DNA from 2 places in the Streptomyces sp. NPDC094034 genome. Region 2 is predicted to be linked to the other one. Evidence: riboswitches for the same ligand, from Rfam matches in the RefSeq annotation. Region 2 holds a riboswitch; the other holds the start of a gene.
The links. Region 2 has a riboswitch for glycine ahead of gcvP (aminomethyl-transferring glycine dehydrogenase). Riboswitches for the same ligand answer to the same signal wherever they lie in the genome.
Positions count from the first base shown of each region.

Region 1 (6,600 bases), on a different contig from region 2:
CCCGGCCCAGTGCCCGGCCGAGCGCGTCCATGGGGGCGTTACGGTCCGCGGCCTCCCAGGAGGAGAGCTGGACACCGATGTAGAGCGCGGGGGGCTCGCCCTCGACGCTGGCGAGCGCGCGGCGGGCCGAGAGCACCACGCCGGAGGTCTCGAACTCGGCTCCGGCGGCGGAGAGGAACTCGACCGGGTCCTCCTGCCAGTCCGGCTCGAAGAGCCGCACCCGGCCCCCGCTCGCCGGGCCGTCGAGCGGCGTACGCCCCACCCGGCACAGCGCGGCGACGGCCGGTGGCGGCAGCGGCATCCCGACGACACCGCCCGGGTTCACCGCGATACCGAGTTGCGGAGGCAGCCCCCGGGCGAAGTCACGGGCGGGAGCGACGGTGAAGGCCATATGGGATCCGACGCACTGGAGGAACTGCTGCTCGGAGCTGAAGACCGGGACATAGGGGATGCCGTCGATCTCCAGCGTCGGCAGATCGAGGTTGGGGCTGTCGGGACCGCCGCCCTGGGGCAGCGGCACCCAGACCTCGCTGCGTCCCAGGACCTCGACGAGCCGTCCGCCCGCCGCGTCGGCGCCGAGCGAGGCCATGAGCACCTCTTCCAGCTCGTTGCCCGGCCATGCTGTGTTCACCGTGCTCTCCTTCGCCACCCTCGCCCCCGCGGCAGCACCTTAAACCGAGGGCCGGTTCCCGCGCCGCCCCCGAACGGCTCCGTCCGTCCGGCCGGTTGGCCGGATCCCGTCCCTGGCTCGGCGCTCGCGCGCACGGGCGGGGCGGCCTCTCAGTCCGCCCGGGTGGCCGGGAACGCGATCCGCTCCAGTGCCGCCGCCGCGTCCCGGTCGAGGAGGACCGCCGAGGCGCAGCCCCCGGGGAGGCGGCCTGTCTCGGCGTCGGCGAGCAGGCGGCGGACCGCGCGGCGGTGCCGGGCGAAGGCATAGCCGGACACGCCCCGGCCGCGCTCCCGCTGGCCCTCGCGCGCCACCTCGGGCGAGACGTCCAGCAGGACGAGATGGAGCCGGCGGCCACGCCTGCGTGCCTCACGGGCCAGCCAGCGCCGTACCCAGGTCTGCGTACCGCAGTCATGGACGACGACGCTCCCGCCGGAGCCGAGCGCGTGCCACAGGCCCGCGTAGTGCGCTATCCGGACGAGCGGGCGGTAGACGGCGTAGGGCAGGGCGCCCGGCAGCCGGCGCGCCCAGCGGTCCCTGGTGTCCTGGGAGTCGATACCGGTGGCCTCGGCGGCCCGCCGGATCAAGGTCGACTTGCCGCTGCCCGGCAGCCCGGAGACGACCACCAGATCGCCTTCCGCGAAGACCAGGCTCTTCGTGCCGCGTCCTCGCGCGCCGCCCGCCGCCGCGGGACCCCGCCCCCGTAGATCGCGGACGACCCGCGCGAGGCGGGCCGCGCCGTCCCGGAGGGTGCCCTCCCGGGCCGTGCCGTCCGGGGCCGGTGCGCCGGGCCCCGCGGCCGTGCCCGTCTGTGTGGGCACCCCCGCGGTCGTCGGGTACGTGTCGGACCCCTGCGACATCATCGCCGTCCCCCTGTCAGCTCAGTCGGCCTGGCCCATGACCCTTGCCCAAGAAGTGTAAAGAAATGGTAATGCGCCACAAGCTTTTTACGGGGGTCGGCGAGTTGCGGACCGGGCGTCCCGCTCGGCGGCGATGCGTGCGATGATGTGCCCGCCAACTGCATACCGGCCGTTTGAATCCGCGCGGGAGAGTCCCGGTCACCGTGTGCGCCGGGCGCCGAAGGAGCAAGTTCCTCCCTTGAATCTCTCAGGCCCCGTACCGCGTGGATGAGGCAGATCTGAAAAGCGGGCCGCAGCTCTGCGGCTCCACCCAAGGTGCAAGTCACGACCGCTCTCTTTGATACGGGTGGCCGTGATGAACCTCTCAGGTTCCGATGACAGATGGGGAGGATCGTCCTCGCCGTCATGCCCTGGGAGTCACACCGATGAGCCATGTCCCCCCGAGCGGCACCAGCACGCCCGGCACCTCCGGCGCCCCCGCCACCACGGGCGCCCCTGGAGCCCCGCGTCTCACCGCCCTCGATGCCACGCACCGCGCGCTGGGCGCGACCATGACCGACTTCGCGGGCTGGGACATGCCGCTGCGGTACGCGAGCGAGCGGGACGAGCACCAGGCCGTCCGCACCCGCGCGGGTTTGTTCGATCTCTCCCACATGGGTGAGATCACGGTCTCGGGACCGGCGGCCGGTGACCTCCTCGACTACGCGCTGGTCGGCAATATCGGGGCCGTCGCCGTGGGCCGCGCCCGCTACACCATGATCTGCCAGGAGGACGGCGGAATCCTGGACGATCTGATCGTCTACCGTCTCGGCGACGACACCTTCATGGTCGTCGCCAACGCCTCCAACGCCCAGACCGTGCTGGACGCGCTGACCGCCCGCGCCGAGGGGTTCGACGCGGCCGTACGCGACGACCGGGACGCGTACGCGCTGCTGGCGATCCAGGGCCCCGAGTCCCCGGGCATCCTGAAGTCGCTGACCGACGCCGATCTGGACGGGCTCAAGTACTACGCGGGCCTGCCCGGCACCGTCGCCGGTGTCCCCGCGCTGATCGCGCGTACCGGCTACACCGGCGAGGACGGCTTCGAGCTGTTCGTCGAGCCCCGGTACGCCGAGGGCCTGTGGCAGGCGCTGACCGAGGCCGGCGAGAGCGTCGGTCTGGTGCCCTGCGGGCTGTCCTGCCGCGACACCCTCCGTCTTGAGGCCGGAATGCCGCTGTACGGGAACGAGCTGTCCACCGCGCTGACCCCGTTCGACGCCGGCCTCGGCCGGGTCGTGAAGTTCGAGAAGACCTCGAACGGCGGCGCCTTCGTCGGCCGCGAGGCCCTTCAGGCCGCCGCCGAGCGCGCCGCGTCCGCCCCGCCCCGCAAGCTCGTCGGCCTGATCGCCGAGGGCCGCCGGGTCCCGCGCGCCGGGTACCAGGTGGTCGCGGACGGCGCCGTCGTGGGCGAGGTCACCTCGGGCGCCCCCTCGCCGACCCTGGGCAGGCCGATCGCCATGGCGTACGTGGACGCCTCGCACGCGGCGCCCGGCACGGCGGGCGTCGGCGTCGACATCCGCGGCTCCCACGAGCCGTACGAGGTCGTGGCGCTGCCGTTCTACAAGCGCCAGAAGTGATACGGACGTCAGCACACCCCTCGGTCGTGTCCGCGACCCGGGCGCCGTCTCGGTCCGTAAGACAGCTGTTCCGCACCACACCCCCGCGTACAGGAGAATTCAGATCATGAGCAACCCCCAGCAGCTGCGCTACAGCAAGGAGCACGAGTGGCTGACGGCCGCCGAGGACGGTGTGTCGACGGTCGGCATCACGGAGTACGCGGCGAACGCCCTCGGCGATGTCGTGTACGCCCAGCTTCCTGAGGTCGGTGAGACGGTGACCGCGGGCGAGACCTGCGGGGAGCTGGAGTCCACCAAGTCCGTCAGCGATCTGTACGCCCCGGTGACCGGCGAGGTCACCGAGACGAACCAGGACGTCGTGGACGATCCCTCACTGGTGAACTCCGCCCCGTTCGAGGGCGGCTGGCTGTTCAAGGTACGTGTCACGCAGGAGCCCGACGACCTGCTCACCGCCGATGAGTACACAGAGTTTTCCGGCAACTGAGACCCCAGGGACCGTGATGTCTTCGAAGTCGATTCTGAACGCCTCGCTCCATGAGCTCGACCCCGACGTCGCCGCCGCTGTCGACGCCGAACTCCACCGCCAGCAGTCCACGCTCGAAATGATCGCCTCGGAGAACTTCGCTCCGGTCGCGGTCATGGAGGCGCAGGGCTCCGTGCTGACGAACAAGTACGCCGAGGGCTACCCCGGCCGCCGCTACTACGGCGGCTGTGAGCATGTCGATGTGATCGAGCAGATCGCCATCGACCGGGTGAAGGCGCTCTTCGGCGCCGAGCACGCGAACGTACAGCCGCACTCCGGCGCCCAGGCGAACGCGGCCGCGATGTTCGCGCTGCTCTCCCCCGGCGACACGATCATGGGTCTGAACCTCGCGCACGGCGGGCACCTGACCCACGGCATGAAGATCAACTTCTCCGGCAAGCTCTACAACGTCGTCGCGTACCACGTCGACGACAAGACCGGCCAGGTCGACATGGCCGAGGTCGAGCGGCTGGCCAAGGAGTCCCGTCCGAAGCTGATCGTGGCCGGCTGGTCGGCGTACCCCCGCCAGCTGGACTTCGCCGCCTTCCGCCGGATCGCGGACGAGGTCGGCGCGTATCTGATGGTGGACATGGCGCACTTCGCCGGGCTGGTCGCCGCGGGCCTGCACCCCAACCCGGTGCCGCACGCGCATGTCGTCACGACCACCACGCACAAGACCCTCGGCGGTCCGCGCGGCGGTGTGATCCTCTCCACCAAGGAGCTGGCGAAGAAGATCAACTCCGCGGTCTTCCCGGGCCAGCAGGGCGGCCCGCTGGAGCATGTCATCGCGGGCAAGGCGGTCTCCTTCAAGGTGGCGGCCACGGACGAGTTCAAGGAGCGCCAGCGGCGCACCCTGGACGGCGCCCGGATCCTCGCCGAGCGGCTGGTACAGCCGGACGTCACCGAGGTGGGCGTCTCCGTGCTCTCCGGCGGTACGGACGTGCACCTCGTGCTCGTCGATCTGCGCGACTCGGAGCTGGACGGCCAGCAGGCCGAGGACCGGCTCCACGAGATCGGTATCACGGTCAACCGCAACGCCGTCCCGAACGACCCGCGCCCCCCGATGGTCACCTCGGGCCTGCGGATCGGCACGCCCGCGCTGGCCACCCGCGGCTTCACCGACGAGGACTTCACCGAGGTCGCCGAGATCATCGCGGCGGCCCTGAAGCCCTCCTTCGACCGCGAGGCGCTGGCCGGCCGGGTCACCGCGCTCGCCGAGAAGCACCCGCTGTACCCGGGCCTGTAGCCATCCGTACGGCCTGAGTTACGGGGCACCGCGCACACTGGACCGTGCGGCGCGGTGCCCCGCACCACGTTCCCCGCGTGTCACCGTCATCCCCGCACCACGTTCCCCCGCGTGTCACCGTCATCTCCGCACCACCCGGCAGACAACGGCGTCTACCAACCAGCAAGGAGTTCCCCGTGGCCATCTCGGTCTTCGACCTGTTCTCGATCGGAATCGGCCCGTCCAGCTCCCATACGGTCGGTCCGATGCGCGCGGCGCGGATGTTCGCGCGCCGGCTCAAGAACGAGGGCCTGATCGCCCACACCGTCTCGATCCGGGCCGAGCTGTACGGCTCGCTCGGCGCGACGGGCCATGGCCACGGCACCCCCAAGGCCGTGCTCCTCGGCCTGGAGGGCAACTCACCGCGCACCGTCGACGTGGAGAGCGCGGACGGCCAGGCGGAACGTATCCGCGAGAGCGGCCGGCTCAATGTGCTCGGCATGCACGAGATCGCCTTCGACGCCGACAAGGACCTGGTCCTGCACCGCCGCAAGACCCTGCCGTACCACGCCAACGGCATGACGGTCTTCGCGTACGACGCGGCCGGCGCCGTGCTTCTGGAGAAGACGTACTACTCGGTGGGCGGCGGCTTCGTCGTGGACGAGGACGCCGTCGGCGAGGACCGGATCAAGCTCGACGACACCGTGCTGAAGTACCCCTTCCGCACCGGCGACGAGTTGCTGCGACTGTCGTCCGACACCGGTCTGTCGATCTCCGCGCTGATGCTGGAGAACGAGAAGGCCTGGCGCACGGAGGACGAGATCCGCACCGGGCTACTGGAGATCTGGCGCGTGATGCAGGCGTGCGTCTCGCGCGGGATGGCCCGCGAGGGCATCCTGCCCGGCGGTCTCAAGGTCCGCCGCCGCGCGGCCCATTCGGCACGTCAGCTGCGCGCCGAGGGCGACCCGCAGGCGCACGCCATGGAGTGGGTCACGCTCTACGCGATGGCCGTGAACGAGGAGAACGCCGCGGGCGGCCGCGTCGTCACCGCCCCCACCAACGGCGCCGCGGGCATCATCCCGGCCGTACTGCACTACTACATGAACTTCGCGGCCGGCGGCGCCACGGAGCAGGAGAAGGACGAGAACGTCGTCCGCTTCCTGCTCGCCGCGGGCGCCATCGGCATGCTCTTCAAGGAGAACGCCTCCATCTCCGGCGCCGAGGTCGGCTGCCAGGGCGAGGTCGGCTCGGCCTGCTCCATGGCCGCGGGCGCCCTCGCGGAGGTCCTGGGCGGCAGCGCCGAACAGGTCGAGAACGCGGCCGAGATCGGCATGGAACACAACCTGGGCCTGACCTGCGACCCGGTCGGCGGCCTGGTCCAGATCCCGTGCATCGAGCGGAACGGCATGGCGGCGGTGAAGGCGGTCACGGCGGCGAAGATGGCGCTGCGCGGCGACGGCAGCCACAAGGTCTCCCTGGACAAGGTCATCAAGACCATGAAGGAGACGGGCGCGGACATGTCGGTCAAGTACAAGGAGACGGCGCGCGGCGGGCTCGCGGTGAACATCATCGAGTGCTAGGTCCTGTCCGGGGCGCGTCGTGAAGTCCCGCCCGCCCGGCGGGCGGACCGCGTTGCTTCGAAGACACGCCCCAGGGGATCCGACCGCGCCCCTCGGCCACCACCGGCAGTGCGACCGGGGCGAGTTGAC
Region 1 is NZ_JBEOUD010000032.1:27,754-34,353, reverse strand. It holds gene ABTZ59_RS25615 (enhanced serine sensitivity protein SseB) at 1-631, opposite strand, end outside; gene ABTZ59_RS25610 (AAA family ATPase) at 781-1,530, opposite strand; glycine riboswitch at 1,702-1,799, shown strand; gene gcvT (glycine cleavage system aminomethyltransferase GcvT) at 1,953-3,143, shown strand; gene gcvH (glycine cleavage system protein GcvH) at 3,250-3,627, shown strand; gene glyA (serine hydroxymethyltransferase) at 3,644-4,912, shown strand; gene ABTZ59_RS25590 (L-serine ammonia-lyase) at 5,089-6,471, shown strand.
Region 1: another riboswitch for glycine. It lies ahead of gcvT (glycine cleavage system aminomethyltransferase GcvT); the one in region 2 lies ahead of gcvP (aminomethyl-transferring glycine dehydrogenase).

Region 2 (6,600 bases):
TGGTCGGCGGTCTGGGCCCGCGTGGGGTGGTCTCCACGGCCTCGTACGAGGCGAGACGCTTCGGGGTGCACTCGGCGATGCCGATGGCCCAGGCGAGGCGTCTGGCGCCGAACGCCGCCTATCTCGTCCCGCGCTTCTCGCTCTACCGCGCGGTCAGCGAGCAGGTGATGGAGCTGCTGAGGAGGCTGTCGCCGCTGGTGGAGCCGCTGAGCCTGGACGAGGCGTTCGTGGACCTGGAGGCGGGCGGCTCGGCCGATGACACCGCCTCGGCGCTGGCGGCGGGTGAGCGGCTGCGCGCGGACATCAGGGCGGTGACGGGGCTCAGTGGCTCGGTGGGCCTCGCGGGGTCCAAGATGCTGGCGAAGATCGGCTCCGAGCAGGCCAAGCCGGACGGCCTCGTGCTCATAGAGCCCGGTACGGAGCGCGCTCTGCTGGGGCCCATGCCGGTGCGTACGCTGCCCGGGGTCGGGCCCGCGACGGGGGACCATCTGCGCCGGGCGGGCATGACCACGGTCGCCGATCTGGCCGAGGCGGGTGAGGACGAGCTCGTACGGCTGCTGGGGCGGGCCCATGGCGCCTCGCTGTACCGGATGGCGCGCGGACTCGACGACCGGGCCGTGGTGTCCGAGCGTGACGCCAAGTCCGTGTCGGTCGAGGACACCTTCGATGTCGATCTGCACGACCGGGTCAGGGTGCGCACGGAGGTGGACCGGCTCGCGGACCGCTGCGTCGAGCGGCTGCGGGCGGCGGGGCGTTCGGGGCGGACCGTCGTCCTCAAGGTGCGGCGGTACGACTTCTCGACGCTGACGCGTTCGGAGACCCTGCGCGGGCCCACGGACGACCCCGGGGTGGTGCGGGAGGCCGCGGGGCGGCTGCTGGAATCGGTGGACACCACGGGCGGGGTACGGCTGCTCGGGGTGGGCGTGACGGGGCTCGCGGACTTCACGCAGGAGGATCTTTTCGCCCAGGCCGCGGCCGATGAGTCCGCCGCCGCGGCGCACGCGTCGGCGGACGAGGGGGCGCGTGAGCCGGCGAGTGCGGAGCGGGCGGTGGGGGAGGGGGCGGCGACGTCCGGAGCCCTATGGGCCGGTAGCGGCGGCGGTGGGCCCGCGCAGGCTCCGGATGTGCCCGCCGAGCGGCGTTTCCCGGCGGGACACGACGTACGCCATCGCGAGTTCGGTGCGGGCTGGGTGCAGGGCAGCGGGTTGCGGAGGGTGACCGTACGGTTCGAGGAGCCGGGGTCCGCGCCGGGGCGGGTGCGGACCTTCTGGGCCGACGACCCTGATCTGGAGCTCTCGGAGCCGCTTCCCCTGGTGCCGGCGGTGGCCGGTCAGTCGTCCTGGCCGGCCAGCCGTCCGAAGTCGCGTTCGGAGTCACGATCGGACAGCGAAGCGGGCCGTTCGGGTGACTCGGGGTCCGGAAGGGCCAGGCCGTAGTGGTGGTACAGCTGGAGTTCCTGATCGGGGGAGAGGTGCCGGCCGACACCGAAATCAGGGGCGTCCCGGATCAGCGCCCGCTCGAACGGGATCCGCAGACCGTCCTGGGAGAGCGTGCTGGGGGCAAGGGGGACGAAGGCGTCGCGACTGAAGAGTCCGGTACGGACGGCGGCCCATTCCGGGATTCCGGTGGCGTCGTCGAGATACACCTCGTCCACTGTCCCGAGCTTATGACCGTTACGGTCGAACGCCTTGCGGCCTATCAGACTGCGCGGATCAATGTCGGTCTCCACGGTCCCTCCAACTGGTCGCAACTGCTTGTGAATACTACAAAAGTGCAGAACTCGGGCGTCGGCCACTCGAAAGTTGTGCCGAAGGTCGCGCTGGTAGGCTGGCAAGCGGCTACTGACCCCGTGCGGGAGAGTCCTCCGGAGAGAAGGCCGGAGGCGCCGAAGGAGCAAATCCTCCCCGGAATCTCTCAGGCACCCGTACCGCACGGACGAGGTCACTCTGGAAAGCAGGGCGGGCGTCGGACGGCATCCGCTCTCACCGACGGTGAAAGCCGGGCCGCCTCCGGGCGGGCCGGTGAAGCTCTCAGGTCGAGATGACAGAGGGGGAGGCCGTTCGGGCACCCGTGTCTCGGTGCCCCTCACAGGTCGCGTCGACCAGGAGGCCTCCGCAATGACCGTCAACCGCATTCCGCTCTCCCAGCTGGAGCGGGGCACCCCCTTCGAGCAGCGCCACATCGGGCCCGACGCGCCGGCGCAGGCCAAGATGCTGGCTCAGGTCGGCTACGGCTCGCTCGACGAGCTGACGGCCGCCGCGGTGCCGGACGTCATCAAGAGCACGGAGGCGCTGCGGCTTCCGGGGGCCCGTACCGAGGCCGAGGTGCTGGCCGAGCTGCGCTCCCTCGCGGACCGCAATCAGGTACTCGCGCCCATGATCGGGCTCGGCTACTACGGCACGTACACACCATCGGTGATCCTGCGCAACGTGATGGAGAACCCGGCCTGGTACACCGCGTACACCCCGTACCAGCCGGAGATCTCCCAGGGCCGGCTTGAGGCGCTGCTCAACTTCCAGACCGTGGTGGCCGAGCTGACGGGGCTGCCGACCTCGGGCGCCTCCCTGCTGGACGAGGGCACCGCGGCGGCGGAGGCCATGGCGCTCGCCCGCCGTGTCGGCAAGGTCAAGGGAGGCGTCTTCCTGGTGGACGCCGACGCCCTGCCGCAGACCATCGCCGTGATCGAGACCCGGGCCGAGCCGACCGGTGTCGAGGTCGTCGTCGCGGACCTGAGCGAGGGCATCCCCGCCGAGGTGGCCGAGCGCGGGGTCTTCGGTGTGCTGCTCCAGTACCCGGGCGCCTCGGGAGCCGTACGGGACATCAGGCCCGTGGTCGAGCAGGCGCACGGCCTCGGCGCGATCGTCACCGTCGCCGCCGACCTGCTCGCGCTGACGCTGCTCACCTCACCGGGAGAGCTGGGCGCGGACATCGCGGTGGGCACCACTCAGCGCTTCGGGGTCCCGATGGGCTTCGGCGGACCGCACGCCGGATTCATGGCCGTACGCGAGAAGTTCGCGCGCAGCCTGCCGGGCCGGCTCGTCGGGGTGTCGGTGGACGCCGACGGGAACAAGGCGTACCGGCTGGCGCTACAGACCCGCGAGCAGCACATCCGGCGCGAGAAGGCCACCAGCAACATCTGTACCGCGCAGGTGCTGCTCGCCGTCATGGCCGGGATGTACGCGGTGTACCACGGCCCCGAGGGGCTGCGGGCCATCGCGAGCCGCACCCACCGCTACGCCACGCTGCTCGCCGAGGGGCTGCGCGCGGGCGGTGTCGAGATCGTGCATGGCGCGTACTTCGACACGCTCACCGTCCGGGTCCCGGGCCGGGCCGCCGCCGTGGTCGCCGCCGCGCGTGAGGGCGGCGTCAACCTCCGGCTGGTCGACGCCGACCATGTCTCCATCGCCTGTGACGAGACCACCGGCCGTGCGCAGCTGGCCGCCGTGTGGACGGCCTTTGACCTGACCGGGGACATCGAGGCGCTGGACGCGGCCACCGAGGACGCGCTGCCCGGCGCGCTGCTGCGGACCGACGACTATCTGACCCACCCCGTCTTCCACCAGTACCGCTCCGAGACCGCGATGCTGCGCTATCTGCGCAGGCTCGCGGACCGCGACTACGCGCTGGACCGCGGCATGATCCCGCTCGGCTCCTGCACGATGAAGCTGAACGCGACCACCGAGATGGAGCCGGTCACCTGGCCCGAGTTCGGCGCGCTGCACCCCTTCGCGCCCGCCGAGCAGGCGCAGGGCTATCTGACGCTGATCAGGGAGCTGGAGGAGCGGCTCGCCGAGGTCACCGGCTACGACGCCGTCTCCCTCCAGCCCAACGCCGGTTCGCAGGGCGAGCTGGCGGGACTGCTCGCGGTACGGGCGTACCACCGGGCCAACGGCGACATGGGGCGTACCGTCTGCCTCATCCCGTCCTCCGCGCACGGCACGAACGCCGCGAGCGCGGTGATGGCCGGCATGAAGGTCGTCGTCGTCAAGACCCGTGAGGACGGCGACGTCGACGTCGAGGACCTGCACGCCAAGATCGCTCAGTACGGCGCCGAGTTGGCCGTCCTGATGGTCACCTACCCGTCCACGCACGGGGTGTTCGAGGAGCACATCGGTGACATCTGCGCGGCCGTGCACGACGCGGGCGGTCAGGTGTATGTCGACGGCGCGAACCTCAACGCGCTGGTGGGGCTGGCGAAGCCGGGCAGGTTCGGCTCCGATGTGTCGCATCTGAATCTGCACAAGACGTTCTGCATCCCGCACGGCGGCGGCGGTCCCGGCGTCGGTCCGGTCGGCGTACGGGCCCACCTCGCCCCGTATCTGCCCAACCACCCGCTCCAGCCCGCGGCCGGGCCCGAGACGGGCGTCGGACCGATCTCGGCGGCTCCGTGGGGTTCGGCCGGCATTCTGCCGATCTCCTGGGCGTATGTACGGCTGATGGGTGGCGAGGGCCTCAAGCGGGCGACGCAGGTCGCCGTGCTCGCAGCCAACTACATCGCCAAGCGGCTGGAGCCGCACTACCCGGTGCTCTACACCGGCCCCAACGGGCTGGTGGCGCACGAGTGCATCGTGGATCTGCGGCCGCTCTCCAAGGCGACCGGCGTCAGTGTCGACGACATCGCGAAGCGGCTGATCGACTACGGCTTCCACGCGCCGACGATGTCGTTCCCGGTGGCGGGGACGCTGATGATCGAGCCCACCGAGAGCGAGGACCTGACGGAGATCGACCGCTTCTGCGAGACGATGATCGCGATTCGCGCGGAGATCGAGAAGGTCGCGTCGGGTGAGTGGCCCGCGGACGACAACCCGCTGTGCAACGCCCCGCACACGGCCGCCGCGCTGGGCGGTGCGTGGGAGCACGCCTACAGCCGCGACGAGGCGGTCTTCCCTGCCGGGGTCTCGGCCGCGGACAAGTACTGGCCGCCGGTGCGCCGTATCGACGGTGCCTTCGGCGACCGTAACCTGGTCTGCTCCTGCCCGCCGTTGGACGCGTACGACAACTGACGGGACGGGTACGTACGGTGACGCGGGCCGGGCCGGACTCACAGGGCCGGCCCGCGTCGGGGCCGGACATGCGTCGGGGCCTGGACATGCGTCGGGGCCGGTGCGGAGGAAGGTCTCCGGGCCGGCCCCATTCATTCCGGCGGCGTCCGAACGCCGCCGGGCGGCGTCAGGCCGCCGTCACCACCTGTTCGGTCCGCAGCGGCCGGTGCGGGGCGATGATCTTCCCGTCGGGCAGCAGCTCGCCGGTGTCCTCGAAGAGCAGAACGCCATTGCACAGCAGGCTCCAGCCCTGCTCAGGGTGGTGAGCCATCAGTCGGGCGGCGTCGCGGTCGGCGGAGTCGGCTGTGGGACAGGCTGGTTGATGCTGGCACATGGGCGAGATCTTTCGCTGTGTCGTAGTGAGTGTCCTGCGGCTCGATGTGGTCAAGGCCGCCCCCCGTATCTGTCTGGTCCAGTCCTAGTGTTGCCCTAGGGATGGTAATCCGCAGGGATTTCGCGACAGCGCTTCCTTCTGCTTGAGGACGCGTCACCCAGCCGGACGGTTCAGTTCAACTTGACCGTCTTTTCGGGTGGTTCGGGGTGGCCGAACCGGGCTAGTCCGATCGAGCAGAAAGGTACCCCGCGACCATAGCGGTCGCGGGGTACGAGAGGAACACGCGTCGCGGACGCGCCGCCGGCGCTCGGGTGTCAGGCAGGCGTACGCAGGAGTGGCGCGGGTGCGAGCCGCAGTCCGATCATGGGCAGCAACTCGGCGACCCGGTGCGGGCGGTGGGCCGCGATGCCCGGCGGGGCCGGTGCGAGAGGCACCAGGATGTCGGCCGGCGCGGGGGAGCCCGTGGAGGCGTCCGCCTCCGTGTCCCCGTGCAGCCAGAGCGTCAGCATGTAGAGCTCGGGCACCGAGAGCAGCCGGGGCTGATACGCGGTCCCCAGGGTCTCCGCCTGCCGTACCGCCCGCTCCGTCGCGGTGATGTACGGGCCCTCGAAGAAGCGGGAGAAGGCCCAGCCGTCCGCGGTGAGCATCGTGTCCGCGGCCGCGACGGCGCGGTCGCCGCTGCGGATCAGGAAGCGCCAGCCGGCCAGCCTGGTCCGTGGCGTACGTCCCGTGGGGGCGGTCCCCCGGGCCACCGGGCCGACCTGGTCGAGCACATGGACGGGCAGCGGGAGTTCGGGGCTCAGCGGTCCCTGGACGGACTGCAGAGCGGGGGTGCGGGCATCGCGCACGGCGGTAGGGGAACCGAGTGCCGCGAGAACGCTGCGCAGGGCGGGCGCGGGGGCCGGGGGAACATGCAGCGGCATGGTGGGTTGCCTCTCACTCAGGAGACAGGGGTGACGCTTGAGGTGGTGCATGGGCGGGTGCGGACGTCGCTGTCAGCGTGCGGGGTCAGAGGTGGGCTCAGGGCGGTAAGGCCGGACGCCGACTCTCTGCCTCGTATACGGGAGTTTATACGACACGTGTTCGTGCCGTGTTTCTGCTAGCTGTCCTGCATATTGCGGACAAGGCACTATTAAGTCCATCTCCTGCGTAGTTTCTGCTGATAAGCGTGGAACGCAGGCGTCTGGCCTGGGGTGATTCGCCCACTGCGGACGGCCGAAACTC
Region 2 is NZ_JBEOUD010000042.1:60,197-66,796, reverse strand. It holds gene ABTZ59_RS29480 (DNA polymerase IV) at 1-1,436, shown strand, start outside; gene ABTZ59_RS29475 (PRC-barrel domain-containing protein) at 1,331-1,729, opposite strand; glycine riboswitch at 1,843-1,940, shown strand; gene gcvP (aminomethyl-transferring glycine dehydrogenase) at 2,118-5,003, shown strand; gene ABTZ59_RS29465 (DUF5999 family protein) at 5,170-5,376, opposite strand; gene ABTZ59_RS29460 (hypothetical protein) at 5,691-6,299, opposite strand.